Regions from separate parts of the Endozoicomonas sp. ALB032 genome, predicted to be linked through region 2. Evidence: predicted binding sites of a transcription regulator. Region 2 holds the regulator's gene; the other holds the start of a gene.

Region 1 (15,377 bases), 2.6 Mb from region 2:
CTTTTTGCCACTCAGTCTCAGGAATCCAATGCCCTGTTATCAGAGCATCGGCATCAACCTGAAAAGCCTCAGATCAGCGAGGCTTTTCAATGATCTGGATTCAGGCGCCCAGCAGCGCTTTAGCAGTATCCAGCATTCGGTTGGAAAAGCCCCACTCGTTGTCGTACCAGGACATAACCTTCACCAGGTTACCCTGAACGCGAGTCTGTGTGGCATCAAAGCTGGAAGAGAATGGGCTGTGGTTAAAGTCCATGGAAACCAGAGGCTCATGGTTTACGTGCAAAACCTTGCCCATCGCTTCGGAAGACTTGGCAGCAGAAGCAATGATTTCGTTAACTTCTTCAGCAGAAGTTTCACGACTGGCCACAAAACTCAGGTCTACCAGAGATACGTTGATGGTAGGTACACGAACGGCCATACCGTCAAACTTGCCTTTCAGCTCCGGAACCACCAGGCCAACCGCTGCAGCGGCACCGGTAGCAGTCGGGATCATGTTCTGTGCAGCAGCACGGGCACGATACAGGTCACTGTGGTATACATCGCTGAGACGCTGATCATTGGTGTAGGCGTGAATAGTGGTCATCAAGCCTTTTTCAATCCCCAGAGCATCGTTCAGAGGCTTGGCAATGGGAGCCAGGCAGTTGGTGGTGCATGAAGCGTTAGAGATAACGGTCATGTCAGGAGTCAGAGTGTCGTGGTTAACACCATAAACGATGGTGGCGTCTACTTCCTTGCCCGGAGCAGAGATGATGACTTTCTTGGCACCAGCACTCAAGTGAGGTTTGCAGGCTTCCTTGGAACGGAACACACCGGTGCATTCAAATACAACGTCTACACCCAGAGCGGCCCAGGGCAGACTGGAAGGATCACGCTCAGAGAATGTCTTGATTTCGTCACCATTTACAAACAGTGCACCTTCACCCTCCTCAACCTGAGCGTCGAAACGACCATGTACAGTATCGTACTTGGTCAGGTGAGCATTGATTTTCGCATCACCCAGGTCATTGATAGCAACAATCTGGAATTCTTCACGGCGACCTGCTTCGTAGAGTGCACGCAGAACGTTGCGACCGATACGACCATAGCCATTGATTGCGATTTTGATCATGACGTCTCCAATACCCTTAGTCACAGCGGGATAACCCGCCAGTTCATTAGTAAATAGGATTTCCGGTGTAAATTCAGCCTCGTGAAAATACCTAACCCCCTTGCCACACAAGGGCTAACAGGCTTTTTCAACAATCAACAGAGTTGATGACTCTGCCCAACATACAGTCACACCAAAGGACACTTTTATTCACGGAACACAACAAAAGTTATCCGTATTAAACCACCAGGACTTGACACAGGATTGGAACGACGTTACAAATACGCTCAACAAGACACACATAATCGCACACTTGAAAACATCGTTCCCCGGCAAATCTTTACTGGAGGATCGTAATGTACCTGTTAAAGAGTACACGAAGAGCCGGAATTCTCTGTACAGACGGCAATCTGAAGAGAATCCGGAACATTTTAACAAGTAACAACACCTGACAATTTAACTCACCAGAGCGCATTACCCGCCAGCTATCCAACAGACATACTTGAGAACACGTCTCAGTATTGCCTCGTGAATGACATCGCCCCGATGTATTCGTTCAGATACACCCGGTACGTGATACTCTCTAGAGAATACCCGCAACCGCCTTAGTATTACAGGCATTTTTGCAGCAACAAACTAATCCGTCAGAGGACGACTCAATCATTTCCTGATTCACGACTGCTTTATTCCGAGAGACAACCCGGCCGGAGAGGCCAGGTCAACAAAGAGCTTACTTCAAAGTAATGATAAACTCTGCCAGATGCTCTACAGCCTTTTCAGCGCCATCACCTTCGCCGATGATGGTCACTGTTGAGCCTTGAGTCAGCCCCAGGGTCTGCAGTTTAAATAAACTCTTGGCACTGGCCTGCTTGCCACCTGCTTCCAGTTTGATGTCACAGTCAAAACTCTTGGCTTCTTTAACAAACTGAGCAGCTGGACGAGTATGAAGGCCATTCTCAGCCGTGATCACTACATCTTTCTTAAACATATTCGGTCTCTCTCTAACTTGAGCACCTGTCAGGAAGCAAGAGGCTGGACAGGCCTGACTCTAAACGGATGCATCAGAATAAAGATACACTATCTGTCTGCTTTAATTCAGACGCTGAGCCTGAATTTCAGAACGTAAGCCGACAGGAAATATTGATTCACCCAGTCATTCGGCAAGTCGAACATACTCCAGGTATACTCCGCACCATAACCTAAGAATCAGACAGCCCTGACTAAAAAGGTATCCGGATTTTCCCCTAAACTGCTTTGCGGGGAAAGACCGGTACAAGTTTCTTTGAGTCAGGGCAAAATAGCTATTGTCAAGCCATCAGGGCATTTATTTCACCCGCAATGATCTCAGCCTGAGGCCCAAGAATCACCTGCAGGTTATTTTCACCCAGCTTCACCACACCTTTGGCACCCACGGCTTTCAGGCCAGCTTCATCGATCAGGTCACGATTGGCCAGAGTCAGACGCAGACGGGTGATACAGGCTTCAACAGAGGTCAGGTTGCCCTCACCGCCCAACAGTTCGATGAAACGCAGAGCACGCTCCGAACCACTGACTGCTTCAGAAGATCCTGCTGTTTCCGGCTCCTCGTCTTCGCGCCCCGGTGTCTTCAGGTTGAAAGCCCTGATAGCGAAATAGAAAACACAGAAGTAAATAACAGAGAAAGCCAGACCAATGAACACCAGGGTCACAGGCTTGGTAGCCAGCCCCCAGTTCAGAGCCATATCCAGGGCACCCGCAGAGAAACCAAAGCCATGCAGAACACCAAACATATTGGTGATTACCAGAGATAAACCTGTCAGCACGGCATGAACAGCGTAGAGACCTGGCGCCAGGAATACGAACATGAACTCCAGAGGCTCAGTGACACCGGTCAGGAAGGCAGTAGCACCGACAGACAGCAGAACACCACCTACACGGGCACGATTTTCTTTAGGCGCCGCCAGATACATAGCCAGCGCAGCAGCTGGCAGACCGAACATCATGACCGGATAGAAGCCCGCCATAAAAGTACCGGCAGTGGGGTCACCGGCAAAGAAACGAGGCAGATCGCCCGTAACTACCTCACCGGCAGCATTGGTGAATTCACCGAAGCCAAACCAGAAAACAGAGTTCACAACATGGTGCAGACCTACCGGAATCAGGCCACGGTTCAGCACTCCATAGGCAAACTGTCCAATGGGGCCAGACTCAGAGATGCCATTAGCAAATGCATCAATGGCAGACTGGATGACTGGCCATACATAACCTGCTGCTACAGAGACCGCCAGAGCAATCAGACCGGTCATGATCGGAACCAGACGTTTGCCACCGAAGAACGCCAGATAGGGTGGCAGTGCCACCGCATGGAAACGGTTGTAACTATGACCGGCAATAATACCGGCAATAATGCCGCCAAAGAATGACATATCAATGTCGGCATTGATGGTCTTGGCCCCGGCAGTCAGGACAAAATAGCCAACTGCACCCGCCAGCACCGCTGCACCGGCATCGTCCTTTGACAGTCCGGCAGCAATACCCATCGCGAACAGCAAAGGCAGGTTACTGAAAATAGCGTTACCCGCTTCTGCGACAAAGGCAATATCCAGCAGGTCAGGCTGCCCAAGACGCAACAGGATTGCTGCAATAGGCAGAGTGGCGATGGGCAGCATCAATGCCTTACCCAATCTCTGCATATAGCCAAGAATGTTCAAAATAGTTACCCCTTAGATATTAACGTCACTGCACAAACCTCAATCAAAACCCCGTGGAACTCAAACAGGCAGACAGTTGATGGGCAGCGCATGGTTTGGGACGAAATGTAACCGGTCACAATGCACCAGTTCAACTGTGTTGTGAAGGTTTCGTAAAGAGATTAACCGGTTATTGACCCAGAGCAAAAAAGCAAACAGAACATGTGGCATCAGTAGTCATATATGACACACCACAATAGAGAGCACCTCAATGAGGTGCTTAAGCGATGGAAGCCAGATGTCTGTTCATTAGCTGGAATGAAACAGACGTAAAGCTCAGTACTCGGACTTTGTCACTATTGGGCTCTTGTTGTAGAACCTCAGGTAGGCCACGATGTTACTGAGCAGGAACAGCACTTCCATGACGACGGCCATCGGGGACAGGACAAGAACGTTGTGGCTCAACCAAACTACCGCACCCACCATCATGATCAGTCTCATCTCACGATCGTCTTTACTGAATGCGCCTATCGTTTGCAGGCAGGAGCCGACGAACGCCACGAGACTGATGAAAGACTCGTAGGTAACAAAGAGTGTCACACCATTGATAATCAAAAACAGGTTTCTTACCCCGGGCCGAGACGTAAAGTAACTGGTCAGATAGCGTATTGACGCAATCGTCATAACCACGGCCGCTGTGAAAGCATTGAGCAAGTAAAAGTGCGTCGCAATCAACGCTCCCGCAATAAACAGGCACAACACCACGTGTTTGCGTGTTTTGAACTGGAAAGACAACAGGTCAAACACAATAGCGATGGATACCAGGATCTGTGAAAGCGTGTAATTATCCATGTTTACAACCCTTGTTCACTCTGGCTCACCCAAGCGCAACAGTTTGATCGATTTCTAGCTCAACGAACACGCTCTTGATTGCCTCAGCGAGGTGACGAATATGCGTCTCGGTGTGATTGGGCGTTGCATTGATCCGGAAGCGCTCGGTGCCTACCTCGACGGTTGGTGAGTTGATCGACTGAATGTAAATCCCATGCTTGCTCAGCAGCAGATCGGCCGCTTGTTTGCATTTCCGGGCGTCGCCGATCTTGACTGGCAAAATGTGCGTTTCTGAGCATCCCATGATGGGAATGCCCAACTCCGCAAAAATCGCGCGCAAGAGCGCTGTATTGAACTTGAGCTTCTGGCGCTCAGAGTCCGAGGCTTTCAAGTGGTTGATGCTGGTTAAACAGGCTCTGGCGATGCTTGGAGGCAATGAAGTGGTAAAGATAAAGCCGGACGAAAACGAGCGAATAAAGTCGATAATGGTTCGGTTGCCAGCAACGTAACCACCAATCACGCCGATGGCTTTCGCCATGGTACCTTGTATGATGTCGATATCCGATTCGTGGCCCAAGGCCTCCGCAATACCCGCCCCGCGTGCGCCGTACATACCTATGGCATGTACTTCATCCAAATAAGTCAAGCATCTGTATTTCTTCGCTAGTGTAACAATCCCAAAGATGTCGGCAATGTCACCATCCATAGAGTAAACGGATTCAAAGATGATCAGTTTCGGGCAATCGATGTCGACGGTTTTCAGAAGTGACTCGAGGTGGTCTGCGTCATTGTGTCTGAAGATGTGCTTTTGGTTTTTAGATGAGCGAATGCCATTAATGATGGAGGCATGATTCTTTTCATCAGAAAAGATTATTAGCTCTGGGAACATCCTCAGTAAACATTGCAAGGTGGCATCGTTTGAAGAGTAACCGGTCGGGTAAACCAGTGCAGCTTCTTTTTGATACCAGTCTGCAATCGAGACTTCCAATTCAGTGAGGTATTGGTGCGTGCCACCAATATTACGAGAGCCGCCGGAGCCAACGCCATGCTGTTGGATGGCATCCACGGCGGAGGCCATGACCAGATCATTCTGAGACATACCCAGATAGTCGTTACTGCACCAGACCGTGACGGGCTTGCCGTTGGATAACGCACGAGGGTAATTGTCTCCAATGCGATTGATGTCCGTAAATATTCTGTATTCGCCGGATTGTTTTATGCGAGCCAATTGGCTTTCCATTATTTCATACATCAGCAATTTGCTCTTTTTTTGTTATGCCTCATGCTTATTTTATTGCGAGATGTAACAAACTGAAATAATTCAAAACATCAAATTATCCAATATAATCATTCACTTATTGCATTCGAGATAGGACATAGCCTCGCGACCATACTCCTGCCAGTGGGCTCACCCAAAAGAACCACCTCATCAGGTGCTCACAGAAGTATACTTGAATCACTCAGCACTTAATGACCTCCTCATCCAACCGCTAATACCAAGCCAATACGCCAGCACGCCATAAACATCGGAGCCTCTCTGGCTAATGCTTGCCGGATAACGTCAGGCTCTTCGCTTTCGCCCCTTTGATTTCTTGCATTTGCCAACAGTCCATTGAACCAGTGTGACTCCAGATAGTTCAGAGCCGCCTTCAATGCTGATGTGTGGAACGCCCCACAGTAAAAACAAGATCACTCACCGTAATAAGCTTTCCTCAGCAAAGTTTCCAGCTCAGAGATCAGTGGCATTCTTGGGTTTGCCGTAGTGCACTGATCTTCAAAAGCATGATCAGCCAGCATTTTGACTTTTTCCATAAACCCTTTCTCAGAAACCCCCAGCTCTTTCAGAGATAAAGGCATCCCCAGCCGCTTCATCAATTTACGAACAGCATTGGCCAGGGATTTGACTCCTTCTTCAGGGGTTTTACAGGGCAGGCCCAGCGCCCTGGCCACTTCGGTATATTTCTCATGGGCGATGTAATGATCGTATTTCGGGAAAGAAGCCACCTTGGAAGGATTCGGACACCCGTTGTACTCAATCACATGAGGCAACAACAGTGCATTGGCCAAACCATGGGGAATATGGAACTCATGCCCCAAATTATGAGCCATAGAGTGATTGATACCCAGGAAAGCGTTGGCAAAGGCCATACCGGCAATGCAGGAAGCATTATGCATCTTTTCCCTGGCTACCTTGTCAGCTTCTTCGCAGGATTTCGGCAGATACTCAAAAACCAACTGAATCGCCTTCATAGCCAGGGCATCCGTATAATCTGACGCCATCACAGAGACATAAGCTTCCAGTGCGTGAGTCAGGACATCCAGACCTGTGTCTGCGGTCACCTTTTTGGGCACCGTCAGCACCAGATTCGGGTCCAGAATGGCTACATCAGGCGTTAACTCATAGTCGGCCAGAGGATACTTGATGCCTTTCTCTTTATCGGTAATAACGGCAAAGGAAGTCACCTCAGAGCCGGTTCCGGACGTTGTGGGAATAGCCACCAGTCTGGCTTTCTTGCCCAGTTTCGGGAACTTGTAAACCCGCTTGCGGATATCAAAAAACTTCTGGGCCATACCCGCAAAATCAGCTTCTGGCTGCTCGTAGAACAACCACATGCCCTTGGCCGCATCAATAGGAGAGCCACCACCCAGAGCAATCACGACGTCCGGATTGAACAGCGCCATATCCTCGGCACCCTCGCGAATAGTCGCCAGACTCGGATCGGCCTCAACCTGATTAAATACCCTCACCTGCACTGGCACCGGACGTTTTCTCAGGTGGTACCGAACCTTTTCAACATATCCCAGACTCTGAATCACCTCGTCTGTCACGATGAACACACGAGAAATGTCGGGCATTTTTTCAAGGTATTGCAGGGAGTTGGCTTCGAAATAGATTTTTCTGGGCACTTTGAACCATTGCATATTAACCCTGCGCTTGGCCACGCGCTTGACGTTGATGAGGTTAACAGCAGAAACGTTGGACGTCGTACTGTTCCCACCATAGGTGCCACAACCCAGAGTCAGGGAGGGCATGTTGGTGTTATAAATATCACCAATAGCACCATGGGTGCTTGGTGAGTTAATGATAATACGACCGGCCTTCATCGCCAGCGAGAATTCATCAATCACATCATCGTTCTGGGAGTGCAGAACAGCGGAATGCCCGAGACCACCGAAGTTCAGCATCTGGTCGGCCAGTTCAATACCATGTTGGGTATCCCTGGCCTTGAGAAAGCCCAACACCGGCGAGAGCTTCTCGCGGGACAGGGGAAACTCGGGCCCAACCCCTTCAATCTCAGACGCGATAACCCTTGTCTCTTGCGGTATTTTAATATCTGCCAGCGCAGCAATATCGGATGGCTTCATCCCCACAATCTTACTGTTGACATGGCCATCAATAATGACCACTTCAGCCAGGCGATCGGTCTCTTTGGGAGAGGTGAAATAGACATTCAGCCTCTTCATCTCTTCCTTAAAAGAAGCATAAACTTCGTCGTGTACTATGGCAGCCTGCTCGGAGGCACAGATCATTCCGTTATCAAAACTCTTGGACAGAACCAGATCATTGGCGGCCTGCTTGATATTGGCAGTGCGATCAATAACACAGGGCACATTACCCGGACCCACCCCCAGAGCCGGCTTGCCAGAAGAATAGGCGGCCCGAACCATACCTGAACCACCGGTGGCGAGAATGACTGAGATCTCGGGATGGGTCATCAACTTCTGAGTGGCCTCCAGCGATGGATGCTCTACCCAGAGTATGCAATCTTCTGGCGCTCCTGCCTCTATGGCCGCATCGCGAACAATTCTTGCCGCTTCTGTTGAACATTGTTGTGCCGAAGGGTGAAAAGCAAAAACAATAGGATTACGCGTCTTGGCAGCAATAATAGACTTGAACATGGTGGTGGAGGTGGGGTTTGTCACTGGCGTGATACCACAGACAACGCCTACTGGTTCAGCTACCAACATGAAATCCTCCTCCTCATTATCTTCAATCACACCGACAGTTTTATCGTATTTGATAGAATGGTAGATGGACTCAGTCGCAAAGATGTTTTTGGTGACCTTATCTTCGAGGATTCCCCTTCCGGTTTCCTCAACGGCCATTCTCGCCAGCTCCATGTGAGCAGACTGCCCTGCCAGAGCCATAGCCCGTGTCACCCGGTCCACGTCTTCCTGGTTGAGCTTCAGGTACTTTTCTCTCGCTATCCCGGCTCGCTTAAGCAGACCATCCAGCTGCTCATTCACACTGGACGCACTGTCGTGTTTTTTCTCCCTGGCCTTGGCTGCTGATTTATTACTCACCATGAGAAGCACCTCACACTGTCGTTTATTAAGGCAAAATCACTCGCTAAGACATAGTTGGTTCGAAATATTCTTACTCTTGGGCACTGTGTCCGGGCTATCGGACTCTAATCCGGAACTGCTTGTCTACTGACTTTCTCTGGCAATTCTGAAAAAAGGGAGCCCATGCCCCCCCTGTCGGTCATTGAATAAATGCATCAAGGGCTGCTTGTACATCCTTGATGGTAGGTTGATTTACCACATCATTGGCCAGCTTTTGCAATGCTTCGAAACGCTGCTCTCTGAGCACTTTTTTAACCCTGGGAATCGACGTAGCACTCATACTGAACTCATCCAGCCCTAAACCCGCAAGTATCAAAGCGGCACGCTCATCGCCCGCCATTTCTCCACACATACCGGTCCACTTGCCTGCTTTATGAGAGCAATCAATCACCCGTTTGATGGCACGCAGTACAGCGGGTGACATAGGTTCATAGAGATCAGCAATCATTTCATTGCCACGATCCACAGCCAGAACGTACTGGGTCAGGTCATTGGTACCGATACTGAAGAAGTCCACTTCTTCAATCAGCAGGTCGGCAATCATAACCGCAGCAGGGGTTTCCACCATGATTCCTGCCTCAACATGGTCATCAAAGCACACGCCTTCATTGCTGAGCTCTGACTTGACCGCTGCCATCATGGCATTCAGCCGACGGGCTTCTTCCACGGAAATGACCATGGGGAACATAATCTTCAGTTTGCCAAAAGCACTGGCTCTGAAAATGGCACGTAACTGGGTGTTAAGAATTTCAGGCTTGTCAAAGCACATTCGAATGGCTCGCCAGCCGAGAAACGGATTCAGTTCCTCAGGCAGATCAAGATAGGGCAGCTCCTTGTCACCACCGATATCCAGAGTGCGGATAATTACCGGCCGCCCCCCCATGGCTTCAGCAACGGCCTTATAAGCCTCGAACTGCTCTTCTTCCGAAGGCATTTGAGTGCGGTCCATAAACAGGAACTCGGTTCTGTAGAGACCCACACCTTCAGCACCATGACGATCAGCTCCTCCGATATCCTTGACCGTACCAATATTGGCACAGACTTCGAAGGCTTTACCGTCCAGGGTCTCGCAGGGGAGATCCTTAAGCTTGGTCAGCTCAATACGTTCTTCATCCAGCTGTTTCTGAAGCGTCCGGTAGTAATCCAGCGCGGAGGCATCAGGATTCACCAGCACTTTATTGTTGATGGCATCAAGCACCACCTGATCACCACTCTGAATTCTGTCAGTCGCCACCCTGGCTCCAACAATGGCGGGCAACTCAAGAGAACGAGCCATAATAGCAGAGTGAGAAGTACGACCACCGACGTTGGTCACAAAACCCCAGACCTTTTTGAGATCAATCTGGGAAGTATCAGAGGGAGTCAGGTCATTGGCAATAATAATAGAACCCTCTTCCACCTCCTCCAGAGAGGTCACAGGAATACCCAGCAAATTCTTCAGCATCCTGCGCCCTACATCCCTGATATCCGCTACACGCTCACGCAGATACGGGTCGTCCAGCTCTTCCAGCATACTGACATTAGCCATAATGGCGTCATTCAGTGCCGCATCTGCCGGTTTCAGCGAACGGATTGCTGAAATAACTTCTTCTTCCAGCTCTTCGTCTGTTGCCACCAGAATGTGACCTTCAAAGACTTCAGCTTCCTCTTCCCCCAGTTTGCCTGCAGTTTTATCACGAATGGCTTCAAGCTGCTCAACTGCGCGATCTCTGGCCTGCCTGAAGCGAGTGATATCCGCCTCGACCTCAGAGTTGTCCAGAACGCCATCGCTGATCTGTATTTCGACCTCTTTCAGCACAAAGGCGTTACCAATGGCCACGCCGGAAGACGCAATGATGCCTGAAAACATGATCTTACCCACTCAAAAAGTTACCTGCCGGGAAAAACAGCCCGCCCGCCCTCTTCTCATGATGAAAAGTGACGCAAACTACTCTTCTCGGCTCATAGCTGCTCAGCTACCGGAGTATCAGGCTTGTAAGCGACAGGATACAACCGGCAATCAATCACACAAACCCTGACATAGCTCGACAAATTATTTCAAAACGTGCACCTGAATACGGAGTTTCTTACAAACTTCATTGCTTATAGAGAGACCCACTCCAAGATAGTGCATCATCTAATTAATCGCCTGCCGTATGATGAACAGCCACACTAAAATAAACACCATCAACAAGCGGTTTAGAATGCCTTCAAACCATAAAAAGCCCACTGCTATGTAATGTTTTTTCATTAATAAACCGGATCAATCCACTAACATTCAGGGTTGCTTCAGGGAGGCGACGTTATTTAGCACTTCAATCCCAAAAAAAGACGTGTCACTCCTTCAGGAAATACTAAAAAAGCCCCCACCTTCTCACAAAAAATTGCTCCACACCTTAATAGGATTGACCTCCAGCCAATATACGCATTACTACCTAACACCCTGTCAACAGACCGCTGCAAGCATTTTTTTACGACATACTTCAATAAAATACTCAGAATTTTCATACACCTTACCCAATGACTCTTTTCATTAAACGACAACATTATTTTAATAAAGAGGAAATATAATTCTTGTCAACATAAGCCCCCTGAAAGGATCAAGGCATTAATAAGCTGAAAAAATTCTTAAACTCTCTTTCTATATAACTGGAGAAAGATAAAGTTTTTTTGTTAGACTTCAGGCAAGCCAAGTTTCCGGCCTCAGGATTAATTTGCATCACAGCATAAACATTTCAGTTTGCACGGCTCAGTATGAAAGTGTTATCAAACTTCATCGTTGACTGATACTCAAACTGATTCAGACTCAGCTCTCCCGACCACTGACCGAGGAAACCTTTATGGCACTGGTATCCATGACCGAAATGCTGAAAAAAGCTCTGGAAGGCAAGTACGCAATTGGCCAGTTCAATATCAATAATCTGGAGTGGACTCAGGCTATACTGACTGCCGCCCAGAAAACCCGGTCTCCCGTTATTCTTGGTGTATCTGAAGGCGCGGCTCGTTATATGGGTGGCTTCAAGGTGATTACCGCGATGGTAAATGCCCTGATCGAGAGCATGAAAATTACTGTACCGGTTGCTGTTCATCTGGATCACGGTTCCAGCATTGAAAAATGCAAAGAAGCCATCGAAGCCGGTTTCTCTTCCGTGATGATCGACGGCTCTCACGGCCCATTCGAAGAGAATGTTGCCATGACCAAAACCGTGGTTGAGTATGCTCACGCTCTTGGCGTATCCGTTGAAGCGGAACTGGGTGTTGTTGGTGGTCAGGAAGACGACGTTGTTGCAGATAGCTGCATCTACGCTGATCCGCAGGAATGTAAAGAGCTGGTTGAACGCACTGGCGTAGATTGTCTGGCCCCTGCTCTCGGCTCTGTTCACGGCCCATACAAAGGCCTGCCAAATCTGGGCTTTGAAGAAATGTTGCAGGTTAAAGAGCTGACGGGGGTGCCACTGGTTCTGCATGGCGGCACAGGCATACCGACTGCCGATATCCAGAATGCCATCAGCCGTGGCACCGCCAAGATCAACGTAAACACAGAAAACCAGATCGCCTGGACTAACATGGTTCGCAAGGTCCTGGCCAACGACGCTGAAGTTTACGACCCACGTAAGGTCATTGGCCCGGGTAAAGAAGCCATCATTGAAACCGTCATGGGTAAAATCCGTGAGTTCGGCTCCGAAGGCAAAGCCTGATTTAAGTACTCAACCATACGAAATCATATTTTCTGACTTCTTGTTCAGGCACTCGCGGCAACTGCTCCTGCGTTGCTCTAGCTCCTGCATCCATGCAGTCGTGATGCGTTGCAACTCTGGTCACATAGCTTGCTATGTTCCCGTCGTTGCGCCTTGCAGAGCACCTGCCCAATAAGCCAGAAATATTCGATTCCGTATGGCTGAGTACTTATCAGCCCGGTAGTTCAGACTAACGGGCTTATTATTTGCCCACCTCTTTCTTATCTGAACTAGTATTCAGATACCTGAAGCCGTTCATGTTTTGCACCACTCCCAAGAAACAGGGATAATAGCCACCGAATTCAATCACCCCTTGATTAGCAGGAGCAGGCAATGGCCCTGATCAGCTTGCGTGAGATGCTCGACCACGCCGCAGAAAACAACTACGGTGTCCCCGCATTTAATGTCAACAACCTGGAACAGATGCGCGCCATTATGGAGGCTGCCGACGAGACTGACTCCCCGGTCATCGTTCAGGCTTCTGCAGGCGCCCGTAAATACGCAGGTGCCCCTTTCCTGAGACACCTGATTCTGGCCGCCACTGAAGAGTTCCCCCATATTCCAGTCGTTATGCATCAGGATCACGGTACCAGCCCCGCTGTATGCCAACGTTCCATCCAGCTTGGCTTCACCTCCGTGATGATGGATGGCTCACTGAAAGATGATGGCAAAACACCGTCTTCCTACGATTACAACGTTGATGTAACCCGTCGCACAGTAGAAATGGCACACGCCTGTGGTGTTTCTGTAGAAGGCGAACTGGGTTGCCTGGGCTCTCTGGAAACCGGACAGGCCGGTGAAGAAGACGGCGTCGGCGCAGAAGGCACCCTGTCACACGATCAGCTGCTGACAGACCCGGATGAAGCAGCAGAATTTGTAAAAGCCACTCATGTGGATGCCCTGGCCATTGCCTGCGGTACCAGCCACGGCGCCTACAAATTCACTCGTCCACCGACAGGCGATATTCTGGCGATCGACCGTATTCGTGAAATCCACCAGCGCATCCCGAACACCCACCTGGTGATGCACGGCTCCTCTTCTGTTCCCCAGGAATGGCTGAAAGTCATCAACGAAAACGGTGGGCAAATCCCTGAAACTTACGGTGTACCGGTGGAACAGATTCAGGAAGGTATTCGTCACGGCGTTCGCAAGGTCAACATTGATACCGACCTGCGTCTGGCGTCTACGGGCGCTATTCGCCGCTTCATGGCAGAAAACCCTTCCGAATTTGACCCGCGCAAATATTTCGCAGTGGCCACCAAAGCCATGAAAGACATCTGCATCCAGCGTTATGAAGCGTTCGGCGCTGCAGGTCAGGGTTCAAAGATTGGCAACACCAGTCTGGAAAGCATGTTTATTCGTTACGGTAAGGGTGAGCTGGACCCAAAAATCCAGTAATACAACCGTCGCTTGATCACAAAAGCCAACCTCCTCCGGGGTTGGCTTTTTTATGCTTAAACTACTTTAAAACAGATTCAGGAGTGAGCCATGCTGTATGGAGTGGATATCGGTGGCACTAAAATGGAGCTGGCCGTTTTTGATCATGAGCATAACAAACTCGTGAGCAAACGCTTACCCACACCGACCGACTCCTACGATGCCTTTAAAAAAGCCATACGTGAACTGGTATTAGAAACCGATCGTGAATTAAACACACGAGGTAGTGTAGGTATTGGTATTCCCGGATTTGTTAATCCTGATACCGGCAAGGCTCAGTGTGCTAATGTGCCCTGTACCAACAACCAGAATCTGCAAGTTGATCTTGAATTACTTCTGGATCGCCCCATCAAAATTGAAAATGATGCCAACTGCTTTGCCCTGTCGGAAGCCATTGGCGGAGCAGGTGATAAAATTCCTACGGTTTTTGGGGTGATTCTCGGAACCGGTTGTGGTGGCGGTCTCTATATCAACGGCAAGATTCATGATGGTAGAAACAACCTGGCAGGCGAATGGGGACACACACCACTGCCCTACCATGTTTTCAAACTGGCTGGCGAAGACTTCCCCATCATCAAGTGTGGCTGTGGCATGCACGGCTGTCTGGATAACTACCTGTCAGGCAGAGGTCTGGAGCTGGCATATAAGCATGTTGCCGACGAGTCCCGGTCAGGCAAAGACATAGTACAACTATACCGCCATCATGATACCCGGGCAGAACGAGCTGTTGAGATTTACTGTGAACTGCTCGCCTCGGGACTGGGTGCCATGATCAATATTCTGGACCCTGGTGTCATTGTTCTGGGTGGCGGCCTGTCAAACTTTGATGAACTCTACGAACTGGTTCCTCCTCTGCTGCCAAAATACACTCTGAACATCGGACAACTGCCGGAGATACGCAAGGCAGAATTCGGTGATGCCGGGGGTGTGCGTGGTGCTGCTATGCTGAATGCCTGATTTCTGAAAAGGGTCTACGCTTTCCTGCATGTCTTATTCGTCTACTTTATTCTTCTGATAGTAAGAGGCACCAATGACTCCTTACCAAAGGCTTGCAGGATGCCCGGGCTGCAATAAACAGTTCTTAAAAGTCAGCGCACTGATAATCAGACACCTCGGCACTATCCAGCTCATGGCTCTGTTCAGTTTTTGTTTTCACATGTCAGTGCAAGCGGATGACGGGGTTCAGATGAGTAAAATCCATGAAAACTGTCATAAAGCCATGCGAGACCGTCATCATTTCGATCCCTTTCATTTCCCCAAACGTCTGAGATGCAAAAGCATCCTTCACAC
Region 2 (15,377 bases):
CTCAACGAACTTTAAAGGCTGTCGAAACTGGGTACATAAATAGACTGTACCTTTCACTTTTTAACTGCCTATTTCCTCTTCAAAAATAACTTCTGAGTCATGTTTCAGAGTTAAAAAATGACCATATTCCTTTTCAAGCTCATCCCGCTTTAGCTTCAGTGTTGGAGTGAGCATTTCATTCTCAATACTCCAGGTCGTTTTGGCGACTATGATATGATCCAGCTTTTCATGAGCCTCCAGCTCATTATTAACCGATGTCATCGTGCTGACCAATTGTTCTTTTTGCTGGTCACGATCTTTTGAAGCGCCTTCTCCCAGCACAATCATTGCTATAGGTTGTTTGCGCCCAATCCCCATAACACAGACCTGCTCGATATCCGGGTTACGACCGAGGCTCGACTCGATAGGTACCGGAGAAACATATTTGCCTTTGCTGGTTTTAAATTGTTCTTTAACCCGACCAATGATTTTCCATGAACCCTCAGAGGTTATTTCAGCTTTATCACCTGTTTTAAACCAGCCGTTCTCAAAGGCAGCGTCTGTTGCTTCAGGATTGTTGTAGTAAGACTTAAATACCGCTTCTCCTCGAATCAACACTTCTCCTTGCTCGGAAAGTGACATTTCGACACAAGATTGAGGGCTGCCTATTGTGCCAATATCATCGGGTTTGAAAGGGATGTTGCTGCATGATAAGCCTGAGGTTTCGGTCATACCCCAGCCTTCGCTAATACGAATACCCAACTTTTGGAACCACTTCAAAACCTCTGGAGAGATAGGTGCGCTACCAGAGCCGAAAATTTTAGCTTCCTGCAGGCCCAGAGCAGTGCGAATTTTCTTTGCTACTAATTTACCGATAATGGGGATTTTCAAAAGAGTTTGTAGCTTTTTGTTGGGCATTTTGGCCAGAATTTGTGACTGAAACTTAGTCCATAATCTAGGCACAGATAAGAAAGCAGTGGGGCGTGCATAGCGAACATCATCGACAAAAGTATCTAAGGACTCGACAAAGAAAATCTCGGCAGAGTAATAAATTGATGGGAGTTCAACAACGCATCGCTCAGTGATGTGGGCAAGGGGTAAATATGACATTACCCGTCTTTCTTGACCTGTTAAAAACTTCTCACCTCCAGCCATGGCCGAAGAAGCTACATTTCTCTGGCTGATCATGACGCCTTTGGCAAGGCCTGTACTGCCTGAGGTATAGATAATAGAAAATAGATCGTCGATATCCGGATTATGGAGTGTTTTTAGTGGCTCATAATTATTCAACCAGTCAAGCCACTGCTCTTTGCAATCAAGTGTAGGGTATGGAAATGAGATGCTGAGAAAGTCATCTGGCATTGCTTCTGAAAGGGCTTCAGTGCTGTCCAGTTTGCCAACAAAAATAGCCTTTGCATTACTGTGCTCAAGCACATATTTTATGTTGTCTGCCCCAGCTGTTGGGTATATCGGCACACTGATCAGGCCTGCCATCATGATGGCTAAATCAGCAATATACCATTCGGCTGAATTTTTGGCGATGATGGCGACTTTATCGCCCTTTGATATTCCATTGGATAAAAGACCTTGAGCGATCTTGCGGGCTTGCTCGTCAGCTTCCCCCCAAGTGTAAGAAGTCCATTGCCTGTTGTCAGGCTGATTAAGCCAGACCTTATCGGGATGCCTTGCAACGTTTAGCTGCATTTGTGCCAGGGGGGTTCTACGATTTTTCATATTATTATTTTTTCGTACATTCTTTGGTTGCTAACATTAGCTAACGGATGAACTCTAACTTGTACAATGGATAGATACAACAATTAAGTACTCAACCATACGAAATCATATTTTCTGACTTATTGTTCAGGCACTCGCGGCAACTGCTCCTGCGTTGCTCTAGCTCCTGCATCCATGCAGTCGTGATGCGTTGCAACTCTGGTCACATAGCTTGCTATGTTCCCGTTGTTGCGCCTTGCAGAGCACCTGCCCAATAAGCCAGAAATATTCGATTCCGTATGGCTGAGTACTTATTGTATTTTAAAAAATTTAACGATAATTGATCCGCAATTCCCCCTGAAGCACTGATCATCAAACGTTGATTTTCTCAACGAATTTCAAAGGTTCTCGACACTGGGCGCACAAATAGACTGCACCTCTTACGGCCCTGTTGTGGCGAATGGAACTGAGCGGGATGGTCTTTCCTGCACAGCTGCAACTGTATAGGAATGGTCTTTTACTGGCATTGCTGGTGTTGTAGCTGTGGGTTCTCCGGGCCGGGAGTTTGAACACCTCTTGCATAATCAATTGCCACTCTCTGCCATGGGGGCGGATCTTTCCGCCAAACAGTTGGTGGGCAATGAGGTGTGCGACTTCATGACCCACGGTATGCTTCAGAAAATGTTCCTGGTTTTCTTTGAGCAGTTGTTTGTTCAGACGAAGCAGGTTTTTTTCGGTCCAGGCTTGTCCGGCCGTTTCGCCTCTTAAACTCAGACTGATCCGGGGGCGTGGAAATCGTTTAAGAAAATGCCGCTCGGCCAGGCAGTAAAGCTCACTGACCCGTAACTCAACGGTAGGCAAATAGGGGCATTGTATATTCGACATAAACAGGCTGACTTGGAAAACTCATGGGAGGATAGCAGAGGGATTGTATCTGTACAGTGGGTTTATTGGAATAATCAGGCAGGTTTCATCAAGGCATCGCTTCCAGATGATACAGCTTAATTCATCTGGCTTGGCGCTGAACTTCAGTAAACTTGAATGTATTCGGGGCTTACACCCATACCCCAGAAGATCACGGTAGTGATCATAATCGAGACCAGAACAACCAGCCCGATGCAAAGCACAGAACTGGCATAGACAAACCCCTGCTCCTTAGGTATCTGCATAAAGGTTGGCAAACCGGAATACAGCATCAGGGCTGAGCAGGTCATGGCGATAGTGCCAGCAACAATAGTCAGCCAGATAGAGGGATAAAGCCCGCACAGGCCCGCCAGAAAGAGTGGTAAAGCGGTATAACAGCTAAATGCAACACTCTGTGTCATGTTGGGTTTGCTGCCAAAGGTTTCTGCCATCCATTGGATGAATGCACCCATAACGGCAACGCCCGCCAGTATGGCCAGCCAGGCAAAAAATGCCATGAAAGCAGCACTGGTTTCCGTTAACTTGACGACCTGATCACTGCCCGGGACTGTCCAGCCGGTTCGAGTCGTCCCCAGATAAGTACAGACCGCTGGCAGGGCAGCCAGCCATATGACCTGACCCAGGTAAAGGCGAATAATGCCGGGAGGGTGCTCCCGAATATCGGTCCACTCTTCTTTCGGACGAAAGAGAAGCCCCCAAAAGTGACTTAATATCATGGTGCAACCTCCGTTATGGCTGTACCAGTAGCTGGTAATCCTTACGTTTTGCTAAGTTATCAGCTACAAAACAGCGGCTAATATGTTGTTATTATTCACTGTGACAGGCATCGGCTCTTCCTGTTCAACAGGATCGTTCGATAGCCTTGACTTCAGTGTTTACATATTTCTTATACGAAGTAAAGTAATATCGTCCCAATACAGGTTCTTTTATTGAATAATAGGGCAATTATTTCCTCGTTTATCAGTCTCATAAAGGCTTCGGCATGACTGTCTGGTTCAGTTCGCTGGTTTGGTGGATTGTGAGACTAAACGGTTAGTATCATAGAACTCCGGAATGATTACATGACTTCAGGCGAAGCCGTTTTTGTTAAAAAGTAGTGTCTAAATAGTTTCGTTTTTGCCGGACGGGCTCAGGAGAATGACATAGACCATGATGACTAGAATTGATCGTTTGTTTCTTTTACTGCTGGCAGGGCTCGTTGCTCTGGGAAGCGGGTACAACAGAGATTTTCAGCCTGTTAAAGAGCCCGCAATAGAACAGGTGCAAAAGGTCACCAGGGAGGAAGTCAAGGTTGAAAAAAAGGCTCAAAAGAATATTCCCGACTTTGCTGCCATTGAGGACGTCAATAAGAAGAAAAGTCAGTTCTTTGCCCACGTGAAGCAAATGGTTGATGAAGAGAATGAGCGTCTGGCGGGTATTCGTCAGGAAGTTAAGATGCTCAGGGAAAAATCGGCTCTGCATGAAAGCGAAGAAAAGTGGCTGTTGGATATGGCCCGAAAGTTCAGAGTGGATGAAGAGCTTAAAGTCAGTGATGCGCTTTATGACGACCTGCTGCACAGGGCGGACGAGATCCCGGTATCGCTTGCTCTGGTGCAGGCGGCTAACGAGTCGGCCTGGGGGACTTCAAGGTTTGCCGTTGAAGCCAACAACTACTTTGGCCAGTGGTGTTTTACTCCGGGCTGTGGTGTTGTTCCTGGTGAGCGTCCGGAAGGTGCGACCTACGAAGTCAGGAAGTTTTCTTCATTGGAGGCATCGGTACGGTCGTATATGCATAACCTCAATACCAGCCATCATTATGAGGGTTTGAGGGAGCTGCGTTCAAAAAGAAAATCCATGGGACACCCGGTTACCGGGCCGGTACTGGCACAGGGACTTTATGCCTATTCCTCCAGAGGTATTGATTATATAGAAGAGTTGGTATCCATGATTGAGAGTAATGATTTGTTGAAGTACGATCTGGAAAAGCCTCTAACGAGGCACTAGTCGTTGATGGATATCCGATCGGACGATCGGATCTCGAGGTCGACCCCTTCGTACGTGTTCCCTGCGCCCGCAGGGATGAACCCGGCCAAAGCAAAGCCAAGAGTGTGCGTGTCAGAGGTTAACAATATTCACAATGGAAGCTTGTTCAGGCTTTTCCTCTTCATCGTTTTCATCCCTGAAGGACAGAGGTACATCCACCGGGTCAAACGCAGTGTCTCCATCTTTAACAGGCTGACCATCCGCCGTCAGATTGTTGAAATCAAACAGTGAGCTGTCTGCCAGATGGGAGGGCGCTACGTTCCTCAGAGCTCTGAACATGCTCTCCATTCTGCCGGGGAAGCGTTTGTCCCACTCGGTGAACATAGCCTTGATTGCCTGCCTCTGAAGGTTTTCCTGAGAGCCGCAGAGATTGCAGGGAATAATCGGGAATGCCTTAAACTCGGAAAAACGGACAATATCCTTTTCACGGCAGAAGGCAAGAGGACGGATTACCGTGTGCTGACCGTCGTCACTGACCAGTTTGGGCGGCATGGCTTTCATCTTGCCGCCATAGAACATGTTCAGGAACAGGGTTTCCAGAATATCATCCCGATGATGGCCCAGGGCAATCTTGGTGACTTTCAGTTCGCTGGCCGTGCGGTAGAGGATGCCTCGGCGCAGCCGAGAGCAGAGTGCGCATGTGGTTTTGCCTTCAGGCACCTTCTCTTTGACGATGGAGTAGGTATCTTCCTCAACAACGCGGTACTCAATACCCAGGGTTTCCAGATAATCAGGCAGTACATGTTCAGGAAAGCCAGGCTGTTTCTGATCAAGGTTGACTGCGATAAGGTCAAAATTGACCGGCGCATAAGTCTTCAGGTTCAGCAGAATATCCAGCAGGGTATAGCTGTCCTTACCCCCGGACAGACAGACCATGATGCGGTCGCCGTCCTCAATCATGTTGTATTCGGCGATGGCCCGACCTACCTCTCGTCTCAGGCGTTTCTGTAGTTTGTTGAAGTGGGTTTTTGCGCTTTTTGTTTGGCTCTGCATTTTGGTTCTGTCTTGTCTCTGAAAGTACCCAACTTCATTTAAGGCCCTTAGAGGGGGCGGTTAAACCGGGTGACTTACTGCTCTGGATAATGGTGAAACGGGCAAGATCCCGAAAATTCACAACATTATAATCAAAGGTTTCACGATAGGCATCAGGGATAATGACAGCAGCAGCTATAAGTACCTAACCAATTAGTTACCTCCCGAACTCACAGGGCTGACGGCTGCTATTGTGAATGAGCTGTCGAAATATGGTTAAGTGAAGCTATGCTTATCTAATGGACAAAATGCGCAGGGACACAGGTTCCAGTCGTTTATACACAGAATAATCGTGGACATTTATTCAGGGGACTTCCATGGCTGATTACGAGAAACTGAGAGTCTGGTTATTATCTCGCAGAGACGAGTTGAATATCCGGCTCGGAAACATCAATAAAGATATGACTCGCAGAGCCAATGCCGATTGGTCGGAGCAGGCGCAGGAGAGGGAAAATGATGAGGTTATTGATCAGCTGGGTAATGATGCCCGGGCTGAACTTAATCTGATAAACAAAGCATTGGATCGTATGAATCATGATGATTACGGCTTCTGTACCGGCTGCGGTGACAAGATAGTTGAAGCCCGTCTGGCAGCTATGCCTTACGCCGATCTTTGCATCAAATGTGCAGAAAAGCGGGATCGTGCCAGCTGACAGCGTTAGGGAGTCTTCAGACTCTCTGACACTGACTCTTCCATAGAATTCGTTATCAAAGCCTTGTAACTGTCCACAAAGCTCTCAATGGGGCCGGGGTGGTGACGGTGGTAGTAATTATGCCAAAGCTTACCCAAGGCATAGACGTCATCGTGGGGCACCTTGTGGATTGGCTTATCGATTCGATAATAAATCATCCAGGCAATGGCGGTAGCGTAAGAGAGATTGGTCGCTAATTCCAGATGCGGATGAGCCAGAAATTCTCTCTGGCTGGCCAGTCCCCGGATCAAACTGGAAAGGTCGGATTTCTTCGCCAGATAATGGTCCCAGATATTGCGATGCATTCTGGGCGAGATTTGAAAAATTCCCAGAGCCTGATGGTGTTCCTGTTTAAGATGAAAACCCAGTCCGGATTCTCTGGCAGCTGTTCCCAGCAGCAGATTTTCTGCCGTAGGACTCCACATTTTTAAATGCTTCAGGGTCGGGCGAACAACGTAGTGGCGCAGCTCCTTTGCACAAATACCCATCGGGATTTCCTTTGTCTTAGAGCATTATTTTCATTATTCAGATTATCGTAGCACTCAGAAAATTCTTAAGTACAGCATAATTTAACCAGGGCATACTTCGGGTGTGAAAACCACAGCAGCCCCTGATAGTCATTTTCCGATAAAACTGAATACCTGAAAGTTGCGAAGGCGTTGAAAGGCGTGGGGTGCCGGGAAAGAAAAGAAGGAGACTACTCCCCTTCAAATTCACACAGTGAGAAGACAGGAATTCCTGCTTCATTTAGTATCTTTGAACCACCAAGGTCTGGAAGATCCATAATGGCAGCTGCTTCCAGAATTTGTCCGCCCAGTTGTCTGACCAGTTGACCGGCCGCAAGCAAAGTGCCACCTGTAGCAATCAGGTCGTCAACCAGAATGACTTTATCGCCTTTCTTAATAGTGTCTGCATGAACTTCAAGCGTTGCCTTCCCGTACTCAAGTTCATAATCCTGAGCGACAGTATTGTAGGGCAGCTTTCCCTTTTTTCTAAACAGGATCAGTGGTTTGTTCAGGGCATATGACAATGCAGAGCCTATCAGGAAGCCCCGCGCATCAAGAGCGCCGATCCGGTCAAACTCAACATCCATATAGCGATGAATGAGGCTGTCCATGACCGACCGCCAGGCTTTGGGGTTCTCGAAAAGAGTGGTCACATCCCGGAACTGAATGCCGGGCTTTGGCCAGTCAGAAACGGTTCTAATCTGTGCTTTCAGATAAGCTTCGTCAACGATCATATCTTTCCCTTAATGTCCGTTCCTGGTGCGCTTATGCGGAGGAGATAATCTGTTCCAAACCGACAGACTTTCCACCCGCCAGGGAGCATAATTGAATCGGGTCACGGATTTCAATTTCTTTGCCCACTGCGAAGATCAGATCGTTTTTCTGGAACCGGGTAAATACCCGGCTAACGGTTTCTACAGCCAGTCCCAGGTAATTGCCCATTTCATTGCGGGACATGGACAGGCGGAATGACTGGGATGAGAAGCCTCTGCGACGAAAACGACTGGCCAGGTTGATCAGGAAGGTCGCAATTCTTTCATCAGCGTTTTTCTTGGACAATAGCATCATCATCTGCTGATCTTCACGAATCTTCTTACTCATCAGGCGCATCATATGACGACGCAACTCCGGGAATCGGTCGGATAGCGTTTCCAGCTGGTCAAAGGGGATTTCACAGATCATGGTGGTTTCCATGGCCTGAGCAGAGACCGGGTAGACGTCAGTATCGAGACCACTCAGGCCCAATATCTCACTGGGAAGATAGAAAGACGTAATCTGTTCCTCACCTTCATTGGTGGCGGTATAAGTTTTTAAGGCCCCGGAACGGACAGCGAAGACGCTGGTAAACCGGTCTCCTTCCAGGAACAGGTGTTCCCCCTTCTTGAGAGGGCGGCTTCGCTTGATGATGCGATCAAGCTGGTCAATGTCTTGTAGATTCAATGCCAGAGGTAGGCAGAGGGAGCTAAGACTGCAGTCTCTGCAGGCCACATGGCCAGGTTGTCGTACATTGGGCTTTGACGTCATTGAGTGGCCTCAAAGTCGTATTGGCGAAATCGCTGACGATTCTATTGAAAATGCTACCAAAGTGTAAGTCTGTGCTTTCCGAGACTAAAGCGTAATTCCTTCATACTTAAGGCTTTTTCGGAAAATCCTTACTGGGTTGCGATAAGTCCGCACTAAAAAAATGTTGTACTTGATCAGTTGCCTGGCAGTTAAGTCATTGAGCTTGATGAGAAGGCTGTGAACGCTATCAATACCTATGATGCAAGAAAGATGTTCTTCAGCGCCAATGTGTCGATAACTGTACTGAATACAATTTCGTAAATCAGGGAGATTTACGCCATGAGTCTGCTCAGCTCAGTGACAGGGATTCTGTTTACTCCAACCGTGCAAGTGGCTGAACCTCGAACCTTTGAGGAACTCGTTGCCGCTGAGGATTTGACGTTCAATGATCTTTCACCACAGGAAAAGCAAATCCTGATGGCCAGAAAGGGTGAGCTGACAATTGAGGAACTCAGGGCATTAAAGCTCGAAGAGGCCGAGTGTGCTGAGCTTGAAGAGGCGCATCGTATCCGGCTTCAAAAAAGTGCGATCTGGGATGGCCGCAGAATTGCTGTCACGATAGCCAAGGGAACCGGGGTTCTGGTCGTCGGTGCTTTTGCTGCCGGGGCCGCTTCTGTATCGGTGCCTGTTGCTGCCGGACTGGCTGTATGTTCAGGGGTGGGCTACCTGTTTTATCTGCGGACCCATTCAGGCGAGCTGGAAACACGTTCAAAGCAACTGACTGATTTTGTCATTACCCATGCACAACCCCAGAGAATCATTCGGGAACAGCTGGAGCTAAGAGAGTCTGAGCGTGCAGAGGCTCTGGATAGAAGGCTCCGTGAGGCAGAAGACGCGCTGAAGTTGGAGAAACAGCGAAAAGCAGAGTTGGCCGACCAGCTGCTCCCGGGAAAAGCGGATCTGGCATCAGGGCAAGAACACTTTAAACAAATGCAACATAGAATCGAAAAACTCAGGGCTGCGGAGAAACAGCAAAAAGAGTTGGCTGGTGAGTTGAAAACACTGACTGAGCAGCACAGGAAAGTTGATCGTGAGATGGTGGAAGTGCTTGATGAAGTTGAACAACTGAGTGAGGCGCTCAGGAACAGGCAAGGCAGTGACAAGGGAAGAGATCGCCAGCAGTTAAAACAACAGGATTTGAGGTTACAAGAGACACTTCAGCTTTTTCAGGAAAAGGTCGAGGCGCTTGAAGATGAAGCACGGATACTGACTGAAACCATTAAAGAAAAAGATATTGAGTTTGAAAGGCTGAATCGGCAGAAAAACCATCAGACTACTGACATTCAGGCACTGATTTTGCAAAAGAAAGCCGTTGAGCGAGACACCATTAAACCATTGCAAAGAAGACTCAGGGCAGCCGAGCGGATGCTGATGGAGGCAGGAGCCGATCAGCAGGCTATTCAAAACCAGCTGTTTCAAACCCAGCAGACAGTTCGATCTCTGGAAACGGAGGTAAAGACGGTTTCTGATGAGGCGGTTACCCAAAAGCTTGATTTGGAGAGGGCTACTGAGAAGGCACTGTTCCTGGAGTCTCAGCTGAGTTCTGCCATTCAGCATAAAGACAAAACCTATAAGGACTACCTGATTGTCATTGATGAACTTAATGCTGTTCGTATGCAGCTTGAAAGCAGTCAGATGTTACAGCATGAGCTGGAGAATCAGCTGGAGAAGGATAAGGCGGCTCAACGCATTCAGGAAAGGCAACTGAGGTCAGATCTGGAACAATTGCAAAAAGAGAAGGCCGGGTTGATCAATAACTCAGCAAAGGTCGCTTCCGAGAATCAGTTTTATCGGGAGCAGATTGATCTGCTCACCCGGGAAGAGCAGATGGTCAGAGCCCGTTGGGTAGAAGCCCATAAGTCGACTCAGCGTCTCAAGGATGTTGAAAAAGAACTGCAGGCTCAGGGGGAACTGCTCCAGGAAACCAGAGTTCAGTTGCAACATGAGGCTTGTTCCAGAAAAGTGCTGACAGCAGAGCTCAATGGTTTTAAGCAACGGGAAGCAGCCGCTGCTAAAGAAAAAGGTTTGCTGGAGGTGCAGATCCAGCATCTCAGGGAACAGGAAAAGACCGATCGGGATGCGCTCGTCTTGACAGAGCGTCAGCTTGAAGAGAAAAAGAATGAGCTTAAATTGTTGCAGGAAAGTTATACCGGCCTTAAGGAGAATATCAGTCAGGGTGAGCTTTCGAATCAACAGCTCAGAGCCGAACTGGACCGGGTGAGACTAGAGGTGCTGGTTAGAGATAGAGAGATCAGGGAAGTTCGCGACCTTTTACAGAAAACAGAAAGTGTTCTGGAAAGCTCTGAGCAGAAGGCATTTGACCTGAATGCAGAGTATGAGTCTCTGCGCAGCCAGGCCATAGAGGGGACTGTGGTCAGCGCTATGGATCACGTGGATCAACTGACCAGTGATTCGCTGAATAGCAAAAACCACTCAAGAAAGGTTGAGGAGCAAAAGCATAACCTGGAGCTCCAGTTTCAGGCGCTGAGCAGTATGAATAAGCAGCTGCTCGAAGAAGTCACTCAGTTTAATAATAAACGAGGTCAGAAAAAAAGAAGAGTCTGGCAACAGCAAATCAGGCAGGCCAAATCTGAAGCTGAGCAGAGTCAGCTTCTTGCCAGAAAATTACAGCAGGACCTGATCAGCAAAAACGACTCAGTTCATGAAATGAGTGAGAGACTTAAGCAAGTTGAAGAGGCGTTCGCTCAGGTCTCGGAGCAGTTAAATGCCACAAAGCAGGAAGCGAGTGCTGTATCCGTTCAGCTGCAGTCAACCAAGATAGAGTCCGAAGAGCGAAGGCTAAAGCTCAAAGAATTGGAAGACTCCGGGGCTAAACTGCAATTCAGACTGGATTCCCTGACCAACGAGCTTGAGCTGCTCAGGTCAAAACCCGAAGGCATTGATAAAGAAGCTCATCAACGAGTCGTGGACGAGCTGGAAAAAGCACAAGGCAATGTCAAAAAATTACAGGGAGAGCTGAGTGCCAGTGACAATCTTGTAAGCGAATCTCTGGCTGATGTTCAGACGTTGCCAGAGCTCAAAGGTAAGCTCAGGGACATTGAGGAACAGCTGTCGCTCCTCGGGGGGTATTTGCAAACGCCTCATGAGTCGTTTCAAAGTAATGCTGATGAGTTTACCAGGACCTTGTCTCGGCTGAAGTCTGAATGTCAGGAGATCGTTGTACTGACGGGACAGGAAATGACCGCTCTCAAACGTCAGGTCGAACAGCTCCATGATATGAACTATCTGTTGAAAGTTCAGGAAATAGAGGGTCAGACCAAGACTCTGGAAACTCAGGTTAAGCTGGTTGAAGCTCTGAGAACGCTCAATGGGTTGCAAAAGGGCAGCGACCCTGAACAGGCAGACAAGTTTGCTGAAGAATTGGTTGCTGCTGAAGCCTCGCTGCAGGCATCAAGACAGGAAGCGAAAGAGCTGTCACGGACTCTCATGACAGTGAAGAATCATCCTGTTATTCAGGCTGAAGCAGATCCCGAAGCCCTGGCGCTGGAACGGGTGCGCGATGATCTCTTGCTGGAGCAAAAAAAGTCAGCAGATTATCTCAGTCAGATCAATACGCTGAAGATGCAGTTTGTTCTACAGCATTCTGAAATGCCACTGTCGGAGATTCCTGATGAAGACTACCCCAGGGTAATTCTGGAAGTGGTTAAAAAGTACATTGCCGTTGATGAACATGAAACCCGTCTCGGGGCAGGTCTGGAAGCCATGCTGACCGAACCTCTGGATTATATTCACCGCATTGACGATTATGACGATGACGCCAGAGACTGGGAGATTGAGCTGGCTGGCGAAGAAGCTCTTGAGAGCTGGCAGCAGGCCCTGAATGAGGAACAGCTTCGCTCAAGGGCATACTTCAAAGAATTGATGGCCCTTCGGACATACCTGATCGCTGAACTGGAATATCGTGGATTAACAACAAAAGCGCTGGAATGGGGCATGGGCGAGCTACAAGACATTATTGTTGATCAACTGCGAAGGGATGGAAGGCTTAAAGACTCCTCCCAGACGATTTCACCCACAGCGATAACCGTGCTTTCGTCATTGCAGTCGACGGCAAATGACCCGGGCAGTCTGCAGCTCGATGACCCTGTGGGATTGATATGGGATTATAGTGATTTTTTAGATCACTATTCAGGGGGCTTTAACGATTTAACTTCTTGTGCCTCTGACGATGAAGACAATCCGCCATCAGAATACGATTCGACCCAGTCTGAAGTCGACAGCCTTGAGGATTCTGTTGAGAATGAGACGCTCTGGCAGCAGCTGCCTGAAGATTTGGACTATCAGGAAGAGTTTTACCTTTACCAGCAAGTGAGCTCTGCAGTGGATGAGCTGGAGAAAATTGACCGGGAGCTTGAAGAGCTGGATTGGTCTGAATCTTCCGATGAAGAAACCGGGCCAGAGAGTCCGCGAGTCAGGCTGGAACAGAGGAAGCAAAAGCTTATCGACTGGCTCCGGCAGGAAGATGCTGTCAATATAATGCAAAAGTTTCGTTAGCAAGTGGGCAATACACAACCGTTAATATAACAACCTTGTTAGTCAAATCCTGAAAATAATCGGTCATAGTCCCCCGAAGGAATTAAATCAGTACTCCGGGGGAGGGAATTATGGCCAGAAAATCGCTCAAATTATCTTTGGTCTTGGTCATGCTGTTGGCAACCGCTGTGTTGCCATTGCCAGTGCTGGCCATTGATCCGGCCATAATTGTGACCGGGGGAACGGCCCTGCTGGGGACTGGGCTTGGCGGACTCTCCTACAAATTTGGTCAATGGCTATACGGCCCGGACAAGGGCAGTGATGATAAACCTGCTCCGGTATTGGTTGAACCGGTCTCTTTTTATAATCCCGGTGAAGACAAGCCTTATGAAATTACTCTCAGGCTCCTTGAAAATGGCGGTGACGGAGGCGGTGGTGAAGGCGGAGAAGCGCACGTTAATCATAAACCTGACTCGGATTCGAGTCTCATCCCGACAGATCCTGCAAGTCCGAAAAAGCCTGGAAAACCTGTCGATGGGGTAAAAGGTGCTCAGGAAAAATGGGTGGTTGTCAGAGTTGAGAAAGGGGCTGCCAGTCGTGAGTTGCAGTCACTGATTGATCAGTCTCTGCCTGAAGCCGGAGAAGTGCTCTTTCATCCGTCTCCCAGTGCTCAGGCGACGTTAAATGGCTCACGCCACTTGGAAATGGCTACTACCCGGGCGCTGTTCAGTCAGTTGAGTGATCTGCGTCAGATTCTGGATTTCTACCGCAATGGTCAGGCTTTTCTTCTTGATAATGCCAGTCTGGATCAACGTACTGTGAAAGGCGGTAACCAAACATCTACCGGGAAGTTGCAGAGCGGTGAGAGCAGTCAGTGGCACAGCTTTGTACAAACTTATGGTTCGAAATCCCATTACTCATCACTGCCTGGTTTAGAGGGAATGAATGCCGACAGTCACGGGCTGAATGTCGGAGTATTCACTCAGGCCACTGAAAATACCCTTGTCGGCCTGATGCTGGGTAGCCGGAAAACATCAGCCAGTTTTCAGCAGAAATTGGGTTCGGGCTCCATAGAGTCTGTTCACTTTGGTCCGTTCCTGTCCTGGCAGAGGGATCAATGGCAGTTTGATGGTGCCCTGACTCTTGGTACCAAACAATACAGCAGCAAACGCACGGGTAGCGATGGTCATCGACTTCGAGCCTATCGCTCAGGCACCGACTGGAATGCCTTCGGTGCCCTGGGTTATGACATCGATATGGATAACTGGCTCGATGGTCTTACCGTCACACCTATGGTTGAGTTCCTTTATCATCATTCAGAGTCGGACAGCTTTAGAGAGAAAGGCTTGTCTGACGGAGCGCTGGCTGTGCGCGGGCAGTCTTTTGAGCAATCGATTTTACGATTGGGCAGTGACTTTGTCTTACTGAATGAAACCGGGGATACCCCCTCGGCCCTGAAGTTTTCTGCGGGCTACCAGCAGCAGACGGTGTTGAGTGGAAAGTCCAGATACACAGTTAATAATACCGGCCAACATGCATCGTCAGAATATCGGGCTCAGGAGATTAACGACAATGGGTTGTATCTGAGTATGGGCTACAACACCACAATGTCCGGGCAATCCAGTCTGAGCATGAATTATACGGCGATTCGATCCAGTCGCAGTACCAGTGATGGCCTTCAGCTGAGCTACACACGATCTTTCTGATTGTTACCACAAAAACCGGGCTGTCTGGCTATTCTGGCTTTTAAAAGGATAACCAAACAATAGAAATCGTGCATTGCCCGCATTTCTACACGAAAAGTGTCAAATAACCTTTGAATAGAGGTTCTGCTGCTGTTGTATCTGCTGCTTAAAATAACCATCAAACTGCATGCAGATGTTTCTGATCAGCATTTTGCCCCTGGGTTCCACCTTAATTCCCTGCTCAGTCAAAGAAAGCAAACCATCGTCAGCCATAGGTTTCAGTGCTGCCAGTGCATCAGAAAAATAGTCACTGAACTTGAGGCCATAATGCTCTTCCACCTCAGCAAAGTTCAGTTTGAAATGGCAGATCAGTTCGTTGATGACACTCTGGCGAATCTCATCGTCACGATTCATGGTCAAACCACGGTAGATTGGCAGGTGGGCTTCATTGATCGAGTTTTCATACGCTTCCATGCTGACATGGTTTTGCGCATAAACACCGCCCACCTTGCTGATAGAAGAGACGCCCATGGCAATCAGATCGCAGTGACTGTGTGTAGTGTAACCCTGGAAGTTTCTGTGCAGGGTGCCTGTTTCCTGGGCAATGGCCAGCTCGTCATCCGGCAGGGCAAAGTGATCCATGCCGATGAAGACATAGCCGCGCTCCACCAGCCTCTCGGTAGCCTTATGCAGAATGTCGAGCTTTTCCTCAGGAGAAGGCAGATCTGCCTCGTTGATCCTTCTCTGCGGTTTGAAACGGTGTGGCA

What was found. Region 2 encodes FNR, which switches genes on or off when oxygen is low (the NO sensors DNR and NnrR bind a similar motif). Its sites were predicted from a motif close to TTGATNTANATCAA; they were not measured.
Region 1: the regulator FNR is predicted to act here: its motif matches at 3,950-3,963, upstream of nagE (N-acetylglucosamine-specific PTS transporter subunit IIBC).

Annotation. Positions count from the first base shown of each region.
Region 1 covers NZ_JBLYNW010000001.1:6,726,824-6,742,200, forward strand. Annotated here, with positions in the region: gene gap (type I glyceraldehyde-3-phosphate dehydrogenase) at 101-1,108, opposite strand; gene ACO6VG_RS24365 (HPr family phosphocarrier protein) at 1,818-2,075, opposite strand; gene nagE (N-acetylglucosamine-specific PTS transporter subunit IIBC) at 2,395-3,777, opposite strand; gene ACO6VG_RS24375 (YgjV family protein) at 4,093-4,608, opposite strand; gene hemA (5-aminolevulinate synthase) at 4,634-5,839, opposite strand; gene adhE (bifunctional acetaldehyde-CoA/alcohol dehydrogenase) at 6,277-8,895, opposite strand; gene ptsI (phosphoenolpyruvate-protein phosphotransferase PtsI) at 9,074-10,795, opposite strand; gene fba (class II fructose-1,6-bisphosphate aldolase) at 11,754-12,611, shown strand; gene fba (class II fructose-bisphosphate aldolase) at 12,984-14,048, shown strand; gene nagK (N-acetylglucosamine kinase) at 14,139-15,044, shown strand; gene ACO6VG_RS24410 (hypothetical protein) at 15,118-15,377, shown strand, end outside.
Region 2 covers NZ_JBLYNW010000001.1:4,148,596-4,163,972, forward strand. Annotated here, with positions in the region: gene ACO6VG_RS15945 (AMP-binding protein) at 61-1,713, opposite strand; gene ACO6VG_RS15950 (SprT family zinc-dependent metalloprotease) at 2,065-2,577, opposite strand; gene ACO6VG_RS15955 (Yip1 family protein) at 2,721-3,332, opposite strand; gene ACO6VG_RS15960 (glucosaminidase domain-containing protein) at 3,766-4,599, shown strand; gene ttcA (tRNA 2-thiocytidine(32) synthetase TtcA) at 4,711-5,631, opposite strand; gene ACO6VG_RS15970 (TraR/DksA family transcriptional regulator) at 5,988-6,323, shown strand; gene ACO6VG_RS15975 (hypothetical protein) at 6,329-6,850, opposite strand; gene ACO6VG_RS15980 (adenine phosphoribosyltransferase) at 7,060-7,599, opposite strand; gene fnr (fumarate/nitrate reduction transcriptional regulator Fnr) at 7,634-8,392, opposite strand; gene ACO6VG_RS15990 (hypothetical protein) at 8,711-12,946, shown strand; gene ACO6VG_RS15995 (autotransporter outer membrane beta-barrel domain-containing protein) at 13,057-14,631, shown strand; gene hemN (oxygen-independent coproporphyrinogen III oxidase) at 14,731-15,377, opposite strand, start outside.